DNA from 3 places in the Sporosarcina contaminans genome. Region 1 is predicted to be linked to each of the others. Evidence: predicted binding sites of a transcription regulator. Region 1 holds the regulator's gene; each other region holds the start of a gene.
The links. Region 1 encodes LexA, which represses DNA repair genes until DNA is damaged. Its sites were predicted from a motif close to CGAACATATGTTCG; they were not measured.
Positions count from the first base shown of each region.

Region 1 (7,616 bases):
TTCGGCCATAGTATGGGGTCATTCATTGCTCGCCGCTATGCACAATTATTCGGAGATAAGTTGGATATGCTTATTTGCTCGGGCACTGGAAATGATCCAAAATGGAGCCGTAAAGCAGGAAAAGCGCTAGCGATGTTGAGAAGGAAAATGAGTGGTGCAGACAAGCCTGATGTACTATTGAATTCGCTCGTCTTTGGCAATTATAGCAAGACTGTTAAAAATGCTGAAACACCATTTGATTGGCTATCAAGAGATAAGGCGTCCATCGGAAAATATATTGAAGACCCGCTTTGCGGCTTCGTGCCAACGACGCAATTTTTCATCAATCTATTTGAAGGAATTGGCACAATCCATATGATGAAAAATATAGAGTATATGCCAAAAGACTTGCCGATTCTTTTATTATCAGGAGAAGATGATCCTGTAGGAGGATTTGGCAAAGGGATATACAAAGTAGCGGATCAATATGATCAAGCAGGATTGAAGGATGTCACTGTCATGCTTTATGCTGGAGGGCGTCATGAAATGCTGCACGAAACGAATCGGCAAGAAGTTTTTGAGTTTACTAAGAAATGGATAGAGAGAAAATGACTACATCACCTTTCGTCATCGCCATAGTCGGTCCGACAGCATCTGGGAAAACGGCATTGAGCGTTGACTTGTCTAAGAGAATTGGCGGAGAAATCATTAATGGAGATGCTATGCAAGTCTATAAAGGACTGAATATCGGCACCGCTAAAATAACTGAAGAAGAAAAACAGGGGGTTCCACATTATCTTTTCGATATAAAAGAGGCGACAGAGGCTTTTTCGGTTGCGGAATATCAAGAGAATGTAAGGTCTGCAATCGATGCAATTCATGTGAAAGGCAAAATACCGATCATCGTCGGAGGAACAGGTTTATATATACAGTCTGTCCTCTATGATTTCCGGTTTACTGAACAAGCATCAGATGAAGAAGTTCGTTTGAATCTGGAACGTCAACTAATTGAGAATGGTCCAGAGGCGTTATATGAGAAATTGCAGGAGGCTGACCCGAAAAGCGCTGAAAAGATCCATCCGAATAATCATAGGCGTCTAATTAGGGCGTTGGAAATCATCGAAGTGACTGGAAAAACGAAAAATGCTCATGAGGATGGCAAAGGTCAGATACCAATCTATGAACACTTTATCGTAGGTCTTGATTTGGAGAGGGCACTTCTTTATGAAAGAATTGATCGCCGGGTCGATGCGATGATGGAAAAAGGTTTATTGGAGGAAGCGAAGGGTTTATGGGATGCCGGTGTCCGGAATGTGCAATCTGTCAAAGCAATTGGCTATAAGGAGCTTCATCAATATTTTGAAGGAACTTTAACAATTGATGAGGCAGTGGCGTTGATTAAAAAGAATACCCGCAATTATGCAAAAAGGCAAATGACCTATTTTCGAAATAAATTGGATGTGCATTGGTTTGATGCATTGACAGATCGTGAAATAATTATTAATGGAATTTTATCAATATTGAAGGATTTTGATCAGAACATCTCGAATAATAGATAAAGAGCAAAAGAATATAGAAGCTACAGGAGGATGGGGTGTATGGCACAAGGAAACATGCAAGAAGTTTTTTTGAATTCATTAAGAAAGAACAATACGTTTGTTACAGTTTTTTTATTGAATGGATTCCAATTGAAAGGGCTCATTAAGTCGTATGACAATTATACCGTCCTGTTAGAGTCGGATGGCAAGCAGCAATTGATTTATAAGCATGCGATTTCAACGTATGTACCAGCAAAACCTGTCACGTTGAAGGACGAGGCGTAATGAGGAAAGGCCGCATTCAAGTCTTTTATGAGACTTGATACGGCCTTTATTATTTTGGCCCTTGTGGTAATCGCCAATGGAAACGATAGGAAAGCATTCGTAACATTGTTGTTACGATCAATAATATATATAAGGCGATATCTATCTTATGTAAACCGAGACCGACGAGAAGCCCGGCCACTGCAGCCCATACTGCATAAATATCCTTTTGGAAAATTAGCGGTTTTCTACCAGCTAACACATCTCTAACGACACCGCCGCCAGCACCTGTCAATACTGCTGCAACCATAATAGCAAACAATGATTTTTCATATTTGACTGCTAACATTGCACCTTGAATTGCAAATGCTGCAAGCCCAACAGCGTCAAAATATGTCCCCCATCTGTTCCAATGAGTTAATAGCATTTTCGAAAAAAAGAAAATGATAAGGATTGAAATGGTCGCCACAATAAATAGGAAATTTTGATCCCATAGTACAGAGACGGGGGCGCCAATTAAGACATTCCGTATTGCACCGCCGCCAAACGCTGTCACCATCCCTAAAATATATACGCCAAATAAATCATATTGTTCTTCAAGTGCTATGAGGGCGCCCGATATTGCAAAGGCTGCTGTTCCGATGAAACTAAAAACTTCCCAAGCCAAACAACTGCCTCCTTTCTGAGAGCATCTATTATTGTAGCAAATGAATGGCGAATACGTTAGTCTCTTCTTTGTTTTGTGAGCTTCAAACGCCATTTATTATGATAAGATAATAGGGTGACTATAAAAAGAAAGAGGAATTACGGATGAAACTATTTCAATATAGCGAGCAACTGACATTACGGGCTTCGGAAGTAGAAGAAAAAATTGCTCCCTATTTTAAGCGTATCGAAGAGATTGCATTTTATAATCAGAGAAAGGTATTATCCGCTTTCCGGAAAAATAAGGTGAGTGATTTTCATCTCACAGGATCAACAGGATATGGGTATGATGATAGCGGTAGGGATGTCTTAGAACAAGTATATGCTGACGTGTTCGGAGCGGAAGCATGTTTAGTTAGGAACCAAATTATTTCAGGGACGCATGCCATTTCGTTAAGTCTTTTTGGGTTATTGCGTCCAGGAGATGAGCTGCTATATATTACAGGTAAGCCATACGACACTTTAGAAGCGATCGTTACAGGAAACGGTGAGGATACAGGATCATTGCATGATTATGGCATTACGTATAAACATATTGATTTGAAGGAGGATGGTTCTGTCAATTTTGAAGAAGTTTCAAAACATGTGAATCAACGTACTAAAATGATCGGCATTCAACGATCGAAAGGGTACTCGGATCGACCTTCTTTCCATGTGGAAGAAATTGAGGAAATGGTAAGGTTCATTAAAGAGATCAATGAGGATCTAATCGTTTTTGTGGACAATTGCTATGGTGAATTTGTGGAAACAAAAGAGCCGATAGAAGTAGGTGCTGATATTATGGCCGGATCTCTTATTAAGAATCCTGGCGGCGGGTTAGTACGTACGGGAGGTTATATCGCAGGGCGTTCGGATTTGATTCAGAAGTGTGCATATCGATTGACATCTCCGGGAATTGGTTCGGAAGCGGGGGCTTCATTGGATACGCTTCTTGAAATGTATCAAGGGTTTTTCTTAGCTCCTCATGTCGTAAGTCAGTCGGTGAAAGGTGCAGTATTTACAGCTGCTTTACTGGAAAGCTATGGCTTCAATACGACACCGCACTATGCAGATCTCCGCACCGATTTGATTCAATCTGTCAATTTCAGCAATGCTGAACAGATGATAGCGTTTTGCCAGACGATTCAAGAAAACTCTCCGATCAATGCGCATTATGCACCTGAACCATCCTATATGCCTGGCTATTCCGATGATGTAATCATGGCTGCTGGAACATTCATACAAGGATCGAGTATCGAATTGACAGCAGACGGACCGATCCGACCACCTTATACTGCATATGTGCAAGGCGGTTTGACATATGAACACGTAAAAGCGGCAGTTATGTCTTCTATGGAACAACTATTGAAATCTCAAATGGTGAAATAATATTATTAATTATTAAAGCTTTAACTCGCGTTAAAAAGAGAAACACTCAACTACGAGGTTTCTCTTTTTTTAAAGCGCCCTTATTTGATTACTTTGTACCGGAGTTCAGCAAATTGATTGAATCTCCGCATTCCTTTTAAAGAGAGATTTAATTGTTGATTTCCTTCTCTGAATAGGGGAATTCCTTTGCCAAGTATCGTTGGGGCAACTGTTATAATCATTTCATCAACTAACATTTCCTCTATAAAGGAAAGCAACAATTCTCCGCCACCAACAATCCAAATGTTTTTTCCCTCTTGGCTTTTTAGTTTGTTGACAAAACGATTTATATTACCATTTACAAATTTTACATCTTCCGTATTTTCTATTATAGATCTTGAAAATACGTAGCATTCTTTGTTCTTATATGGAAACTCCCCTGGATTTTCCTTTATTATCCAATCATATGTTCTTTTCCCCATTAAAATGGTATCCACAGTGTCGTAAAATTCTGAAATTCCATTATCACCTTCACCTTCGACATTAAAAAGCCACTCTAGAGACTCATCCTCAGTAGCAATATATCCATCCAAACTTGAAGCAATAAATAATACAACATTTCGATTTTTACTCATTAAATTCTCCTTTACTCTTTTTTTAGAATGTTCTCTTAGGCTTTGATTGATAAATAAGAACTTTAAAAGGTTTTCAGACAAGATTCGAATATTTTTCTTGAAAAATTCTAAACAAAAGGGAGTGTCACGAAATCGTGTGTCACTCCCTTTAGATGTATGGATAAGTTCAGTTGAAAGCAGCTAGACATTAATGAATATGTCGGTATACGCCAACAACTTTTCCTAAGATGGAAACGTTGTCTACGATAATTGGTTCCATAGATTCGTTTTCAGGTTGCAATCTAAAATAGTTTTTTTCTTTAAAGAATCGCTTTACTGTCGCTTCATCCTCTTCAGTCATTGCAACGACAATCTCCCCATTATTGGCAGTATGTTGTTGTTTGACGATGACGTAATCTCCGTTCAAAATACCTGCATCAATCATACTTTCTCCCATTATTTCAAGCATGAAAAGGTGGTCATCAGAAGTTCCGTAAGTTTCTGGTAGCGGGAAATACTCTTCGATATTTTCAATTGCAGTGATTGGAAGGCCGGCGGTTACTTTCCCTACAAGCGGAACGTGCAGAACTCCCGCTTTGAGTGCATCATGACCTTCAGGGTCTAACACTTCTATTGCTCTTGGTTTTGTAGGGTCTCTACGAATATACCCTTTACTTTCCAAGCGAGCTAAATGTCCATGGACTGTAGAGCTTGAAGCTAGTCCTACTGCTTCTCCTATTTCACGGACGGACGGGGGATACCCTTTTTGCCTTACTTCTTCTTTTATGAATGTCAATATATCTTGTTGTCTTTTCGATATTTTTTTCATCTTTCTCACCCCTCGATTAAAAGTTGTCTTAGGAAGTTTGTGGTTTCTTAACCACATTCGTGATTATTCCTTAAAAAGAGTATAACAGGTGTTCGAGTGGTTTGCAAACAGAGGTTCGAGAAAAACTGTTGACTTATAGGAATGCCTGTTCTATAATGGGAACAAATATTCCGAACAGACATTCTTGGAGGGGTTTTTATGAAGTTCATACAAAAATACGGATACATATTGTTCATGATGTTGCTCTGCTCTACATTTACTCTCTTTTGGGTTATGAAGCATTCACAACCGAATGACTTCGTAGAAATTACAATTTCCGAAGGGGATACGTTATGGGGGCTTGCCGAACATTTTTCCGAACATGAAGAGCCTCGTCAATGGATACGAAAAGTAATAGACATGAACGATTTAAGTTCAACAACGATTAAATCAGGAGAAACGCTCAAGCTGCCAGTCTATGCAAATTACGATGCCAATGCTATAGTATTGGCGGGTGAGGAACGATGAAAAATTGTGTCATTTACTGTAGAGTCAGTACAGAAAAAAACACGCAGGAACCTTCGTTAAGAAGGCAGGAAGAAGAGCTTATAGCGCTTGCTCAGAAGTTAGGGTATCATCATTTGAAAACATTTTCTGACAAGCATAGCGGTTATGATATTGAGCGAGAAGGATTACTTGATCTGCTCGATTACATCAAAACTGAAAATATTGACGCAGTTTTAATACAAGATGAAACAAGATTAGGTAGAGGGAACGCGAGAGTGGCCATTTTGCATTTGCTATCGAAAACGAACATATCGATTATTACCAATCATGATAGCGGCAATATTGCTTTAAACGAAATGGATACAATGCTGTTGGAAATATTGGCGATCGTTGAGGAATATCAGCGTAAACTGCATAACGCGAAAATTAGAAGAGGAATGAAACGGGCAGTGCGCGAAGGCTATAGACCTGAAAACAATTTAAAAAACAAAGGTAATATGGATGGAAGAGAAAGAATAGAAGTGCCAATCGAAGAAATTGTTTCATTGCGTAAAAAAGGGCTCACATATGAAGAAATTACAAGCGTTTTAAAAGGTTTAGGTCATCATATAAGTAAAGCGACTGTACATAGACGTTATAAAGAATATGAAATGGAGCAGGAAGGCTGAATGGTTGCACTTCCTGCTCTTTTTGTATACCTTCTATAGTAGAGTTTCAGTGTAAAAGCGTTTTTCCATCAGATAGTGCTCTTGGAAGTAAGCAATGTGTTATATACAGAACTCTTCGCATTCTACAATTGAATGCAATTGTTGTGCAATTTTTGTTCTAAAAATGAAGTTTTATTACAATTGGAGGAATACTATGCTATCGCAAGATAAAATCAACCGTATCAATGAGCTTTCCAAAAAGTCTAAAACGATAGGATTGTCAATCGAAGAAGCAAAAGAGCAAACAAAATTACGAAAAGAATATTTGGAATCATTCCGTTCCTCTATGAGAAATACAATTGAGAATGTTAAAGTGCTTGACCCACAAGGAAATGATGTTACACCTCAAAAAGTTAAAGAGGCAAAGAATAAAAAATATTTGAATTGATTGAGCGGGACATTTATGATATCCGAGATGCGGATTGTAATTCTTGTCTATATTGACTACACTATTATAGGATACGATTTATTCACTATTAGAGAAAGTTACGGGAAAGGATGTTCAGAATGACGGAACAAATTGAACAGTTAGCGATTAATACGATTCGAACATTATCGATCGATGCAATTGAAAAAGCAAATTCAGGTCACCCTGGATTGCCGATGGGTGCAGCTCCGATGGCGTATACGCTGTGGACAAAACATATGCACCATAACCCATCCAACCCGAAATGGTTCAATCGGGACAGATTTGTTCTTTCTGCTGGACATGGATCCATGTTGCTATACAGCTTGCTTCACTTGAGCGGCTATGACCTGCCAATGGAAGAAATCAAGAACTTCAGACAATGGGGTTCTAAAACACCCGGACATCCGGAGTATGGCTATACGGTCGGCGTTGAAGCAACAACTGGCCCATTAGGACAAGGAATTGGCATGGCTGTAGGAATGGCTATGGCAGAAAAACATTTGTCTGCAACATACAATCGTCCGGATTTCCCTGTGATCGACCATTACACTTATGCGCTTTGTGGAGACGGCGATTTAATGGAAGGCGTAGCAGCCGAAGCAATTTCTTTAGCTGGCCATCTACAGTTGAATAAGTTGATCGTCCTATATGACAGCAATGATATTTCTCTTGATGGCGATTTGAATATGGCTTTCACAGAAAATATTCAAAAACGTTTTGAGTCTTACGGCTGGAATT
Region 1 is NZ_JBHTLT010000016.1:208,598-216,213, forward strand. Features, by position in the region: gene ACFQ38_RS03650 (alpha/beta fold hydrolase) at 1-591, shown strand, start outside; gene miaA (tRNA (adenosine(37)-N6)-dimethylallyltransferase MiaA) at 588-1,538, shown strand; gene hfq (RNA chaperone Hfq) at 1,578-1,802, shown strand; gene ACFQ38_RS03665 (trimeric intracellular cation channel family protein) at 1,852-2,448, opposite strand; gene ACFQ38_RS03670 (methionine gamma-lyase family protein) at 2,592-3,854, shown strand; gene ACFQ38_RS03675 (dihydrofolate reductase family protein) at 3,935-4,468, opposite strand; gene lexA (transcriptional repressor LexA) at 4,656-5,276, opposite strand; gene yneA (cell division suppressor protein YneA) at 5,475-5,783, shown strand; gene ACFQ38_RS03690 (YneB family resolvase-like protein) at 5,780-6,430, shown strand; gene ACFQ38_RS03695 (DUF896 domain-containing protein) at 6,624-6,857, shown strand; gene tkt (transketolase) at 6,977-7,616, shown strand, end outside.

Region 2 (7,616 bases), on a different contig from region 1:
CGATGTTGTCGTCTAAATCCATTACTTCGCCATCGACTCGTATACGGACATATCCTTGTTTTTTAATATCCTCAATAAGCTTGGCATGCGTCCCTTTTCTGCCTGAAATGACCGGAGCCAAAATTTGCAGCCGTGAACGTTCCGGCAGCTGTAAAATGCGATCGACCATTTGTTCAATCGTTTGTGATGTAATTTCGATTCCATGTTTCGGGCAAATTGGTTTACCGACCCTCGCATAAAGAAGGCGCAAATAATCATAGATTTCCGTAACCGTACCGACAGTGGAACGCGGGTTGCGGCTCGTCGTCTTCTGATCAATCGAAATAGCAGGTGAAAGGCCCTCGATCACATCGACATCCGGCTTGTCCATTTGTCCTAAAAACTGCCTTGCATAGGCAGAGAGCGATTCCACATATCTTCTTTGCCCTTCAGCGTAAATTGTATCGAACGCAAGCGAAGATTTTCCGGATCCCGATAAACCTGTAATGACGACCAACTGATCACGAGGGATCGTGACATCTATATTTTTTAAATTATGGGCTCTTGCCCCTTGAATGACGATTTCCTTATTTTTCATCGTTTTCACCCTTCAGCTTTCAAACTTAGTATCGTATCGCGTAATTCGGCCGCCCTTTCGAAATCGAGTGCTTTTGCCGCTTCTTTCATCTCCTGATCGAGCGTTGCGAGCAATTTCGCTTTCTCTTCCTTGGACAAGGATTTTCCTTTTGTCACTTTTTCAATATAGGTGACCGTTTCCTCTGCGACTTGTGTTGCCCGGATCACATCGCGAATTTCCTTTTTGATCGTCGTCGGAGTAATGCCATGCTTTTTATTGTAAGCTTCTTGAATTTCTCGTCGGCGTTTCGTTTCTTCGATCGCCTTCGTCATAGAATCGGTATATCGGTCAGCGTACATGATTACTTTCCCTTCCGAGTTTCGCGCTGCACGTCCGATCGTTTGGATTAAAGAACGTTCGGATCGAAGGAATCCTTCTTTATCTGCATCTAAAATTGCGACGAGTGATACTTCCGGAATATCAAGCCCTTCCCTCAAAAGGTTAATTCCGATCAGCACATCGTAAGTGCCTAACCGAAGTTCCCTAATAATCTCAATCCGTTCAAGGGTTTTCACTTCTGAATGAAGATATTGCACCTTTATACCGATTTCTTTTAAGTAATCGGTCAAGTCCTCCGACATCTTTTTCGTTAATGTTGTAATCAATACCCGTTCATTGCGTTTTATACGCTCATTGATCTCATCAATCAAATCATCAATCTGTCCTTCGATCGGCCGCACTTCAATGATTGGATCAAGCAAGCCCGTTGGACGGATAATTTGTTCAACCATCTCTGTCGTATGTTCAATTTCATAAGGGCCTGGCGTTGCCGAGACATAGATGGCGTTGTGAATATATTTTTCGAACTCCTCAAACATTAGCGGCCTGTTATCAAGGGCGGATGGCAAGCGGAAGCCATGGTCTACAAGAACTTGTTTCCTTGCTTGGTCTCCGTTGTACATTCCTCTCACTTGCGGCAGCGTAACATGGCTTTCATCGATCACCATTAGGAAATCGTCTGGGAAATAATCCAACAATGTATAAGGCGTTGCGCCAGGCGGTCTTAACGTCAAATGCCTCGAATAGTTTTCAATGCCCGAGCAAAATCCCATTTCGCGCATCATTTCAAGATCGTACCGTGTACGTTGCTCAAGACGTTGCGCTTCCAATAATTTGTCCTCGCTTCGAAGCACTTTTAACCGTTCCTCTAACTCTGTTTCAATATTCGCGATTGCCTTTACCATTTTATCTTCGCCAGTTACGAAGTGGGAGTTCGGGAAGATGGCAACATGGTCGCGCTCGCCTAATATTTCTCCTGTCAGCGCATCGACTTCCCGAATGCGATCAATTTCATCACCGAAAAATTCGATCCGGATGCAATGTTCATCTTGTGAAGCAGGGAAAATTTCTATCACATCCCCACGCACTCGGAATGTTCCCCGAACAAAGTTCAAATCGTTTCGGGCATATTGATTGTCAACGAATTTTCGAAGCAACTCGTTGCGCCCGATTTCCATACCCGTTCTTAACGAAACTACATGCTTCCGATATTCTTCCGGCGAACCTAACCCATATATGCAAGATACTGATGCAACGATTAACACATCATTTCTTTCGAACAATGCTGTCGTCGCTGAGTGCCGCAGCTTATCAATCTCATCATTGATCGTCGCGTCTTTCTCGATATACGTATCCGTATGCGGCACATATGCTTCGGGTTGATAGTAATCATAAAAACTGACAAAATATTCGACTGCGTTGTTCGGAAAAAACTCTTTGAACTCACTGTATAATTGTCCCGCCAACGTCTTATTATGTGCCATAACAAGCGTCGGCCGGTTTATTTCTGTTACAACATTCGATATCGTAAACGTTTTCCCTGTACCTGTTGCCCCCAACAATGTTTGATGCTTTTCATTTCGGCGTACTCCTTCAACCAATTTTGATATTGCTGATGGTTGATCCCCCAATGGCTTATACGGCGCACGCAAATCAAATGTTTCGACCATAAATGTCACTCCCCGTTTCAAAATCAATGACACATCGGCGTCATTGTATCCAAAGGCTTCACTTGAATCAGAGTAATGTTCCTTGCTGATTAGCAAGTTTCGCCTGCGGTCATCCCGCCACTTCTTGAAATGGGGGATCTGTGCTGTATGAAGTTATTCTACATTTTATCATAGTCTATCATATTCCTAAAGAAATAAACGAACGTACGTTTTAAAATTTGTCTTTCTCTCACTTACACATTTGCCGAAAAACTTGCCCTTCAACCATTTTGAATACAAAAAGAGCTCCTAACAGCCAATCGGTGGCTTGTTAGCAGCTCTATTCCTATTCTTCAAATTGGAAGTTCCTCTTACATAACAATTTCAGTTGATCAGTTTTCATCTAATAAACGCAGCTCTTCCGTTAAGCGATGAAAAGCTTCTTTATCGTTATGGTCAAGAGATTCGTCAATCAGTTCCAAGAGACGGTTTCTGTTTTGTTCACGATGTATATGGCTAATGAATAGATCCATATAAATTTCATTTAACAGTTTTTCAGCATGCAACGAAGAACTGTTCTTCCCAACGGCTTTTAAGAACTCGGCATATGAATAGTTTTTTTCCATCTCCCTCACCCCTGATGCCTTTTTTCCATTATACATAACGATCAAGGAATGTTGCAAGGGTTTTGAGAATATTCTATTTCATTTCAAATCTTGGATGTCAATCGTATTCGGTTTGCAAATTTGTCCTTCGTATTGTCAATTGCGATATAACAATGACGACGATCGATAAAATAAACGGCGTCAAACTGAATCCATATATGAAAAATGCTGTAATCAGCACCGCGGCTGTCTGTACCCATTGCGCAGAGCTGACTGTTTTCCGAATCGCCTGAAAGCGTGTTTGATCTACTTCTGGAAATAGCATATCCATTCTGAAATCATCATCTGCCTTCAGCGAATGAAGCAGTTGGATCGCCGTTGCAAAAGAGAGCGCTCCTACAAAGATTGTAATCACGATCGGAAACGGAATGAGTATAATGCCTACAATGGATAATAACGTAAGCCGTACCCATAGCCAAAACGTGTCATCTGTACGCAAAAGCGTTCTCCGAAGTAAAAATTGCTGTGGTTTCGTTTTTCCAAAAATAGCAGGACGTAAAACGAAATTCAAATAGCTTCTTCTGCTAACCGAGCCCATTAAATGCGGTACATCCGTAAAATAATTCGCGAATCTGTAAAAACGCATCATGCGATTTTGTTCCAGTGAAATGAAATGACGATATGGGAAAGGCACCTTTGCACTTTTCATTTTAAAAATTACATCATATATAGCCATTACAAGACCGATTACCGGGATGAAAAATACATGTCCTTCAATGACAACGTACAGCAAGGATGCTGCCAATACGAACCGAACGATCCGATCGAATAAAACACCATTTCCTTCATTCGCATATCGAAAATAAAATTCAGTGTGCACATACAGCCATTTCACAAGCAATAGTATGATACCTGTTAACAATAAATACATATTGCTCTCACCGAGGCCAGTCGCTGACAGCAAAGGCATCGCTACGATGAACAAAATTAACGGAAGCGGCAACTGAGAAAAGAATGTGTAACGCAAAGCGCGATTCATATAACGATCTAATTTCGTTTCAAGCGGCAGGAAAAACACGCTATCGGGCGGCTGCAATAATGTGACAGGTGCACTAAATGTAAGCGCCGCTCCGATGACAACTGCTGTTAGGATCGCAGATGGGAAACCGGCAGGTACGTCTTTTAACCATTCGCTATAGGCATATCCAGCAGCTCCGATCGCAAATAGTAAGACAACTGCTAAATGCCCGGTAAAGATGAATTTCATATACTTTTGCAGTTCATTCATATAATGGGCTAGCCGTTTCCCCCATAACTCACGCAAATTTTTCATGATTTTGAACCTCTGTCATCGCAATGTAAATTTCATCTAATGAAGCGCCCGGCTTGCCGAAGGCCGCTCGCAAATCATCCATTGTCCCTTGCGCACGCACTTTCCCTTCATGCAAGAAAATGATCCTGTCACAATGCTTTTCAGCAGTCGATAATACGTGTGTAGACATTAAAATGGAAGCTCCTGCAGCTTTCCGCTCTGAAATTTGATCTAATAGTGAACGAATTCCAATCGGGTCTAAGCCGACAAATGGTTCGTCGATTATGTACAGCGAAGGCTCCACTAAAAATGCACACATAATCATAACCTTCTGGCGCATCCCTTTTGAAAAATGCGCAGGAAACCAATTCAGCCTTTTCTCCATCATAAATTCTTTCAGCAATGATTCCGCCCTCGCCTCGTAAACTTCCCGTTCCAAGCCGTAAGCCATCGCTGTCAATTCCAAATGCTCTTTTAACGTAAGTTCTTCATACAAAATCGGTGTTTCAGGAATATACGTAAACGATTTTCGATATTGCTCTGCATCTTCGTCAAAAGTCACGCCATTCACTTCTATTTTTCCTGCATGGGGGTTCATTAACCCGATAATATGCTTAATCGTTGTACTTTTCCCGGCACCGTTCAAGCCGATTAAGCCAACTAACTCCCCTTCATTGATGTCAAATGTTAAATCATGCAAAACAGGCTTTCGAGTATAGCCGCCAGTTACATCTTTCACTGATAAGATTGCCATATCCATCCTCCACTCCCGGCATTCGTTCCGTTGCATTTTTGCTATGTTATGATAAACATCTTACCAAAAAATAATAGGAAATGCTTTGTCCACCTTTCACGCCTTCATATAAACTATGCTACACTATGATGAGAAATGCCCGAAATTCAACAAGAAATGAACTGGAAAGGATGATTTCAAATGACTTCTTGCATCTTTTGCAAAATCGCGGAAGGTTCATTGCCAAGTGAAAAAATTTATGAGGATGAATCTGTAGTCGCCTTCATGGATGTCATGCCTGTCACAAAAGGCCATGTGTTGATCATTCCGAAAGCACATCGTGAAAACATTTATGAAATGACTGCGGAAGAGGCGGCAAATCTCTTTCAGGTCGTCCCTAAAATCGCAAACATACTAAAGGAAGAATTTGCTCCTGCCGGGATGAATCTATTGCAAAATAATGGTGCGCCTGCAGGACAAGCTGTGTTCCATTTTCATTTGCATTTAATTCCACGCTATGATGAAACGGATGGCTTCCAATTCGAGTGGAATGCAAAAGTAGAAGAATTTACGCAGGAACGATTACATGAAATTGCAAATGGCATTCGGAAAAGATTCAATGAACTACCTTGATTTTTCGGACAATTGGTGGTACAGTATATAAATATTTTCGCTAACGATCACGAGGATACGTTAGGAAAATACAGGTATTGAGAAGAGAATAGAAGAGGAGAGAGTAGAATTGAATACGAAAAATTTGACGTTAATGGCTATTTTAGTCGCGGTCGGTGCAGCTTTATATTTGGTGATCCCTGGTTACGGTGAAGGCATGAAGCCTGACTTCATGCTGACGATGATGTTTATCGGCATTTTCCTGTTTCCTGATGTGAAAAGCGTGTTTCTTTTAGGTGCTACAACCGGCATCATTTCTGGCATCTTTACGAGCTTTCCTGGTGGGTTCATCCCCAATATTATCGATAAATTCATTACGGCATTTATCGTCTATGCGGTGATCGTGGCAATGAAAAAGCTATCTCAACATTTGGTCGTGTCAACAATGATCGCATGTTTAGGAACGCTTTTGTCAGGTACAATTTTCTTATCCGTCGCCATTTATGTAATGGGGGCAAACGTACCTTTCGGATTGCTATTTTTAACAGTTGTACTGCCGGCAATCGCCATGAATGGAGTCGTTTTCTTCATCATGTATCCGATTATTACCGGGCTATTAAAAAGAACTTCATTCAAAACAGCTTTACACCATTAATGAATCTACAAGCTTCCTCTTACAGGGGAAGCTTTCAGACTGTAGACAAAGTATCTTTTTACTTTGTCTACAGTCCTTTTAAGGTTTGTAGTCATGAGATAGGTGTTTGCCCAGCTTGGCTTGAAAACGCTTGTCACGTGGAAGGCAGTCTAAGTGCGCGACATCCTGTCGCAACGACTGCATGACCTGCATCGTGCAGGCCCGCGCGAAGTCGAGCGAAGACCCGAATAGAACTTAAGTTCATGAGGGGACGAGCGAGACGAGCAACGCAGTATGCGAGCGTTTGTCAACAAGCTGCAAGCTTCCTCTTACAGGGGAAGCTTTTTTGTATATCTTCATTCTTGCCCGCTCCCGCACTCCCATGTTTTAATTGAATTAAGAACAGGAATACTATTCATAATGAAAGGAGCGGGACGATTTGAAAACTTCTACATTTGTCCTCGGACTTTTAGCGGGCTCTGTTACAGCAGCAATTACAGTGCTCTATTCCACACCTCAAACAGGCAGTGAACTACGTACATCTGTCAAACATGCTTCGTCCGATATAAAATATAAGCTATCCGATGTAAAAGGAAAATTTGCCGAATTAAAATCCTCGATCGGTCATCTGGCGAAAGAAACGAAGGAACGACTTCCAGAAACAGTAGAAGATTTAAAAGACACATTGCAACATTGGCAACAATCGACAGAAGCGAACAAAAAGCGATTGGAAAAGGAAATTTCATCGATTCAACAGTCTATCGCTGAATTGGAACAATCACTTCTATCACATCAAAAGTAAAAGGTTATCCACTTTTCGGGTACCTTTTTTTATTTTCTATAAAGAATTTTTGCAATTCCAACTTTTTTATTTGTTATTTTCCTGCTATAATGAAAGGAGCGTAAATTATTTTCTTTTGGAGGTATCTTATGACGGAGCAAAAATTCTCACAAAAAGATGCGATGATTTATAGTCAACGTGTTGCACAGATGTCTAAAGCTCTTTGGAAAGCCGTTGAAAAAGATTGGCAACAGTGGATAAAACCTTATGATTTGAATATTAATGAACACCATATTCTTATGATTGCTCACCATCTTAAAGGGGCAACGATTTCAGATGTAGCTAAATTCGGTGTCATGCACGTATCTACCGCATTTAACTTTTCAAAGAAATTA
Region 2 is NZ_JBHTLT010000129.1:13,943-21,558, reverse strand. Features, by position in the region: gene uvrA (excinuclease ABC subunit UvrA) at 1-577, opposite strand, end outside; gene uvrB (excinuclease ABC subunit UvrB) at 583-2,565, opposite strand; gene ACFQ38_RS16810 (IDEAL domain-containing protein) at 2,937-3,170, opposite strand; gene ACFQ38_RS16805 (ABC transporter permease) at 3,268-4,482, opposite strand; gene ACFQ38_RS16800 (ABC transporter ATP-binding protein) at 4,466-5,215, opposite strand; gene ACFQ38_RS16795 (HIT family protein) at 5,396-5,827, shown strand; gene ACFQ38_RS16790 (tryptophan transporter) at 5,937-6,461, shown strand; gene ACFQ38_RS16785 (YtxH domain-containing protein) at 6,880-7,242, shown strand; gene ACFQ38_RS16780 (HTH-type transcriptional regulator Hpr) at 7,371-7,616, shown strand, end outside.
Region 2: a site for LexA is predicted at 2,765-2,778, ahead of uvrB (excinuclease ABC subunit UvrB). Genes of this name have one in related genera too.

Region 3 (7,616 bases), on a different contig from region 1:
GCGTTAAGATAGCGTAACTGTCGATAACCGAGAATAAAATTGCAAATTATAAAAGGCTATGGAATTTTTTCATTCCATAGCCTTTTGCCAGCAGGCGATAACCATTAAAGATAAAGGGTTCCGCAGCGTTCAATCCGATTACCCAATGATATTCACTTTCGGTTCATACTCACTTAATACTTCAATCACATATTCAGATGTTATATAGACGTGATGTTCAACATTGGGGACATGTTCGCTTCCCAGCATCGCTATGCCATCATACCATTCAAGGAAATCAGAACTCTCCATTTTGTAAAAACTAGTATAATTGTCTGTCTGGTGTTTATTTTGTGCCTCCCTTACAAGATCTAGTAAGTCTTGTCTATCTCGTTCTGCGACCAAACGCATAGACCATATATATGAACCATTTATATATTGATCATAAATAACTTCATATATTTTTCCTGATAAATTAGAAAATCTTAATGTCAATCCTTTTTGTAAATTCATATCATAGAAATCCATACCATCAATAGTACCTGGGCATAGATCCCATGCATGTAAAACCCTCTTATCTATGAAATTCAACTCCCAACTTTATTATTAATCATAGTACCTTATTTTGTCTTTTCCAAACTCTAAAGTCCATGGTCTTAAAAGGTCGTCAGTACTACGATGTATATTAAAGGTACCAGCGGGAGTTGTTTTTAAATATATTACTTCTCCCTTACTATTCGTTGTTCTAATAGTTGTTCCTCCGCTAATGCTGTTTATGTCCTTTAAAGCATTGTTAAGTCCACCTCTGTTTGAATATATGCTTATACCTGTATTTGTGGTCTTAACAAAAGCCGCTTTTCCTTTGATTCCACCCCATTCTAGCTGTATAGTTTCGATTAACTTAGCATTCATTGCTTCAAAATCTTCGTCTGGTATTAAAACATTCAAATTCTCATTGGTATTCACGGTTTGAGATTGAATTTCGTTTGCCAAAACGGAAGGCGACATAACTAGCAGCATTAATAGACTAAGAATTGTTACAAATGTTTTTCTCATTCTAATCACTCCTTTTCTGTAATATATACACCATACGACATGGAATTTGAATTGTAAATATATTCCACGAAAAGGCATATTGAGAAAATTCATTGGGTAAATAGTCCAGTTACCAAGTGTTTTAACTAAACAATATCTTGAAAACTTGATGCATTAGCATTCTAAGTTGGGATAATTCCTTAAATAAAAGTAATTTTTCAATAATTATTATCATGAAAGATAAACCCAAAAAACACATTCACTCTTCGTTCTTTTTTTATAGAAAAACCGCTCCTCCAATATTTGTAGCTAAAGTTTTGTTATATAGGAATAGACTCAAGAAGTATTTGTAGTTTTTTGTTGATTCAGTATAATTAAATAGGTAGTTACAAGGGCTCAATATAATAACGAGGGGGTGTTAAATATGAGATATATGACAGTTGATAGAGCTAGAGAAGAAATTGACCGACTGCAGCAATATGTTGATTTAGTTGAATCATATGAAGCCGACACCTTAGAAAAATTTATCATCAAAAAGTATGCCCTAACCGGCAACTTGGAAAAAACATTGGATTTGGTTCACAGCTTTGGATTCGGTATGCTTTATGGGGTTTGTCTATCCTCAATTGGGGCATTCTTTGTATCAGGATAAGCTATGGGAAAAACATTAGATTCCGTATTTCAATATGATATGAAGAACAACAACATCGTTGGTATGATTGGCATATGAATGCGTACCGTCGGTAGAGAAGCTGATTGTATCATATTGACTCAAAATATATGCCTCACCATTAACATTAATGGTAATTGTGCCAGACATGACAGTTGCAATTTCAGTTGTATTATGATGATGCTTTTCCGGATGGTAGGTGCTATTAGGCTGTAAATAAGCACGGTACATTTCCGTATCATTATTTGTATTTTGAAAAATCGGCTCAATTGCCCAGTTATTTTCGTCTCCAACAATTCTTAACCCTTCACCGGCCCGCGACAGATTCACATTACTTTCAGTTGAGAAGAATGCCATGAGTGGTATGGATAAGCTTTTTGAGATTTACCATAACATCGCTACTGTTGGATTTGTTTCTCCGCGTTCTATATTTCCTAACGTTAGCTTACTTACACCCGATAATTCCGATAAATCTTCGAGACTTAAACGCTTTTCTTTACGTAGTTTTTTTAGTACAGCCCCAACTTGTAAAACAATTTGTTTTGGATCATCAGTTTCTAAATTCATTTAAAACCACCCTTTGCATTGTCATAGGTAAAATAATTATCAGTGTTTTACGTATTATAGTGGATAAAATAATAATGAACAAACCAAATTATATATTATAATATGCAAAACCGATAGTTGTATCTATTAAAATATGCCTTTCGAAACGATTTTTACTGTAGGGCTACCTGTTACGAATTCGAAATTCCTAACAAATGCCTCTGATTTAACGGCTTATGATTATTAAATTCTTTTTCATAAATACTTTTTCAAAACCCTCTGGTGATTCCTGCTTTATAAGTGGTGTTGGATCAGCCATGGTCTAAATTTCTTTTCGGATTCCTCCCCAAAATTCCCAAGCCATTGCAAAAAAATAGGATGGTGATTTCCATACTTTACATATTTAATACTCCTTGACTATAGAACAGAAGTTCGCATATCATAAAGGAACAAGAAAGGTGGTTTTTATGCATCCTATTCGTGATAGAGGGATTATAAAATGGCAAAGTGCAATGCTATTGCCTGAGCATATAAAAAAGTTAAAGGATTTTTACCAAGAGGTATATAAAGTTCAAAAGCCCATTTTAGATGAACAACAATTATCTGAACTTGATGTCCTTGTACGAGATGCAATGGAATATAATACTCCACTTCACTTTATATTTTTTGAAGATGGCGAGCTCATAAAACTTAAAGGATATATCAGTTTTATCGATATGATTGGTAAACAATATCGTATAAGGGATTTTCACAACATAAACCACTTTATAGCTTTCCACAAAATCATAAAAATCACTAAGGAATAGTTGGGAGGAAATTAATATGGACTACTCACAATTTCCCGCTCGAGACATTGCTATCGTTGATATGAAGAGTTTTTATGCTTCAATTGAGTGTGTCAGAAGAAATTTAAATCCCTTAACCGATTATTTAGCCGTTGCCGGTAATACACAACGTAACGGTTCTGTCATCCTTGCTGCCACCAAGAAGTTTAAGGAAATGGGTATCAAAACAGGGAGTCGTCTGTATGATATCCCTGAAGAATTTCGTAAATATGTAGTTTCCCCAAATATGCAATTATATATCGATGTGTCGGTGAATATTACACGACTGCTTAATCAGTATGTGCCAATTGATGATATATTTGTTTATTCAATTGACGAACAATTTATCGACCTCACTAGTTGCTCCTCTTTATACACCCCTTACGAAGCTATAACTGACATAAAACAAGCCATTTTCAATAGCTTCGGTCTTCCCTCGGCCTGGGGCCTGGGCGACAATCCTTTTTTAGCTAAAGTGGCCTTAGATATATATGCGAAGAAAGAACCCTCTGGTATAGCGGAAATTCGATATTCCGATGTACCGAATAAACTATGGACGATCGAGAATCTGGCTGATGTGTGGGGCATTGGGAATCGAACAAAAGAAAACCTGGCCAGACTGGGAATTAAAAGCTTATATGAAATAGCTCATTACCCTGTCGGAAAATTGGAGAAACGTTTTGGCATCATAGGTCGTGAGTGGTTTTTACATTCTTGGGGTATAGATACTAGCGTCTTTAATGGATTATTCATTCCTTACAACTCTGTTGGCTCTAATATGGGCAAACTCTCCAAAACAAAGGGATATGGTCGCGGTCAAACGCTTTTAAGGGACTATACCATTGTGGAAGCTAAGACAATTCTTTTAGAACTTTGCGAAGAAACCATGCGACAAGTTCGATTACACAAGTTTGTAGGCAAAACGGTATCTATCACTGTAAACTATAGCCGTGATGTAGCCGTTGATGGGTTCAATCGCTCAATGACTGTTCAGGAGCCGTTCAATGAAACCTTGAAGATGTATAATATAGCTTTAACAATTTATCAACGTTTTATTGAAAACTACCCAATCAGGTATATAAGCGTTCGTCTAACAAATCTTTCTAAAGATACAGACACATTTCAAATGTCACTATTTGATCCTAATGGCTTCCGTAAGAAAAAACTAGGTTTTGTCATGGATGCAATTCGAGAAAAGCATGGTTCTGCTTCTCTTGTACGCGCATGCTCTCTCACCTCTGCCGGTACTACTGTGGAAAGATCAAGATTAGTGGGAGGACATCAAGCTAATGAGCATTCATAATACGTTGTATTCGCTATTGATAAATTTTTCATGATACAGTAAACAGCCATTTACATAGGCAAGCGTTAAACAATGCACTTCAACTCAAATGGGTATTGTTTGAAGCTTGCCTAAATAATTATTGTTTATTATCCCCATGTTCCTGCGGCATCTATAAAGCTATTGCTTCCTAAATCACTTTGTTATACTCCTTCCATCCAACGTTTGAATGTTGGTTCCACTATTCTGAAGTTCATCCCATTTCTGTACTTCACATCATCACAGCCTTATTATTTTAAGGCAAACGAAAAGCACTCACCTCAATAGATAAGTGCCTACAATACAACTCCACTGCCCCTTTTGTAGATGAAAAAATAGTGCCATATTAGCAGCTTAACGATTTTCAACTAAGCACCCGTTAGCCATCCATGCAGCAAAAAACGCTGCACCACAGAGGATGAAAATTGTTTCAGAACGGGTATAGATGGCTGGCGAAGAAGGTCGATCAACTATGGTGCTATTGAGCCCATCTGTTAGTCTGACTCCAACGACCACGGTGCAGCACAGACTGTCGCACTCTATACGACTAGCACTCATGAGATATTAGTCTTACTCTGGTTATTGCACCAGCCTGCCTTTATTCTAAGAAGAATTGAGTTGGTTCCTAATTTAACTTTTTACTTAATATATTCATTCTGAAGGCTCAGCATTTTGTTAAAAAAACTTTTTCTGAGTCTCTTTTGTTATGCAATTTTGTAGATATTGATCATTTTTTAATTTTCATGGGAGTTGAAGAAGAAAAGTGAAGCTTATTCAACAATCGTGCCCGACTGTTTGAAGACAAACTTAAACAAATTAGGCATATTATGACTTTATCTTACTTATTTTTTATCGTATCTCTTTTCTCGACCGACGAGCGATAACGTTCGGGAAGCATCTCGTAGTTGATATTTGAATCGTAAAAGACATTATTAACATTGGCCTCCTCCTAAAAAGAACATACGTTTCCTTATAGTATATGCGGAACTTCTGCTCATATACAATGTTTTATATTGGAAATTAGGAGAATGGCGTCCAGTCAATTACATGAAAAAAGGTTATATATTTTTCGGAATCGGACATCATACATCATGTAAGTGAAATTATATTTCATTTAACGATAAAACGAAGGAGTGTTGAACGTGACAGAACGTCAAAACAGGGAAAATCAACGCAATCGGGACAACAACGAGCGCAACAACGAACGCAATAAAGACCAGAACCCGAATAACATCGAGTTTGCGGATGATTTCTTCGAGGACATCCCGAATAGAGACAATAACCGCAACGACAATACGAACCGTAACAGAAACAACCGTAAATAACAAAAAGAACCCGTGTCGCAGAAAAGCGACACGGGTTCTTTTACAAATATTGCCTTACACCATTTTTAAAAGCGCTTCTTCCCCGGTCATCCCCACTTGAATTCCGCACTGCTCCGCTTCGTACGTGACGGACTCCAAAGGCGCTTTCAACAATTGGTCAATCGTTTTGACGCCGACCGCCCGACCTGCAATAATTTTACGATCGGCCAACACATCATTCAATAACCCCACATCTAAAGCACCACACATGATATATCCTTTTTCATTTGATACTGTTAATAAAGTAGTCTTCGGCAAACTTACAGAAACGGCCGTAAACGGATGTCCTTCAATTATAATTGGTGACAATGTAATCAAATCACTCTCCCCCTTTCCATTCTATACATATGCAAAAGCATCAGAATGGGAACGCTTGGCGCCAATTCAATAGCCAACTTCGGTATAATGAACAACAGAAGGACAGGAAAAGGAGGAAGTGATGTTCTGTTGATGCAAAATCAGAAAGAAAAAAATAAAGATCCCGATGTTGAATCCGATGAAAATTTGACGGAAGAGGAATGGAATGAGCTCGTGTTAGAGGCGCAGCGGGAAGCTTTGCAGAAACAGCCCGAAACGGAGGTTAAAAAACACCCGTATCGCTGGATCATTTATCTTATAGCAGTCGTATTGGCAAGCAGCACATTTGCAGGTCTCCTCCAAATATATTCGATTCCCGCGATCGATTTTTTACGTACATCCACCGCTTTGTCAAAGCAGCCAGATATTGCTGCCTATAAGGAAGCCGTCGTCGTCGTTGTAACAGAAGATGGCAAAGGAACCGGATTTGCCATTTCCGACGATGGTTTTATTCTAACGAATCGGCACGTCATCGAAGATAACGAATCCATCACGGTTGTCTTCCCTGAAGCTGGCCGTTTCACGGCATCACTGGTCAATACGTATCCGGCTATAGACCTTGCTGTACTAAAAATTGACGGTGAAAATCTTCCTTATTTGCCTCTGTCAAGGAATGCCGAGCTTGCGAAGGATGAATCCATTACTTTTATCGGCAATCCGTTGAGTTTTAAAGGCATTGCCAATGAAGGAACGATTATCGCGCCGACTCAATTAAAAGATTGGACGGACGAAGTGATCATGATTAAAGCACCCGTTTATAGAGGAAATAGCGGAAGCCCAGTATTAAATAATAATGGCGAAGTGATCGGTGTTATTTTTGCCACTTTAGACGACGAAACATATGGAAAAGTAGGCTTGTTCGTACCGATTGATCTTTATTTTTCATATCAATAGAGCTAGCAAAGTCTGATATTGTTTTAGCTGATCATGCAATAGCACATCGAGGAGATACTAATGTCATCAAGGTAGTGGCCGAAAGAGATTGTAAGAAAAAGAAATGAAGCTATTTAAAAAATGCGGGGCTGGATCGGTTCCGTATTTTTCTTCGGAGGCAAACCATTTTTATTTTAGCCTTAAATAATTTATACTGTTCAATAGGAACATATAAATAAATAGACAATTTGTTCCAAATGATGGAGGGAAATGATTTGAAAAAGGTACTATCGGCATTAATTGCAATTACAGTGATCATGTCACCAGTTGGAAGCATTGTGCTTGACGATCATGTTACTGTTGAAGCAAAAGGCTACAAATCAGGCAAGAAAAGCTTTAATACAAATCACAACAATAACTTCAATAAACAAAAAATGGAAAAGAAAAAAGAAGAACAAACACCCGTTAATAAATCTTCTAACACAAATTCCTCAAAAGGTGGTTTCTTCTCTGGCGGTCTAATGAAAGGCTTATTTGTCGGCGGGATTGCAGGTCTTCTATTTGGTAGCCTCTTCGCCAACATGGGTATGTTAGGCTCGATTTTAGGATTCGCCATTAATGTTTTGGCCATCTTGCTCATCATCAGC
Region 3 is NZ_JBHTLT010000020.1:40,908-48,523, forward strand. Features, by position in the region: gene ACFQ38_RS04240 (hypothetical protein) at 139-492, opposite strand; gene ACFQ38_RS04245 (hypothetical protein) at 586-1,035, opposite strand; gene ACFQ38_RS04250 (hypothetical protein) at 1,439-1,666, shown strand; gene ACFQ38_RS04255 (cupin domain-containing protein) at 1,682-2,014, opposite strand; gene ACFQ38_RS04260 (helix-turn-helix domain-containing protein) at 2,069-2,251, opposite strand; gene ACFQ38_RS04265 (YolD-like family protein) at 2,698-3,036, shown strand; gene ACFQ38_RS04270 (Y-family DNA polymerase) at 3,053-4,357, shown strand; gene ACFQ38_RS04275 (hypothetical protein) at 5,518-5,700, shown strand; gene ACFQ38_RS04280 (YunC family protein) at 5,755-6,057, opposite strand; gene ACFQ38_RS04285 (S1C family serine protease) at 6,190-6,990, shown strand; gene ACFQ38_RS04290 (hypothetical protein) at 7,245-7,616, shown strand, end outside.
Region 3: a site for LexA is predicted at 2,652-2,665, ahead of ACFQ38_RS04265 (YolD-like family protein). Genes of this name have one in related genera too.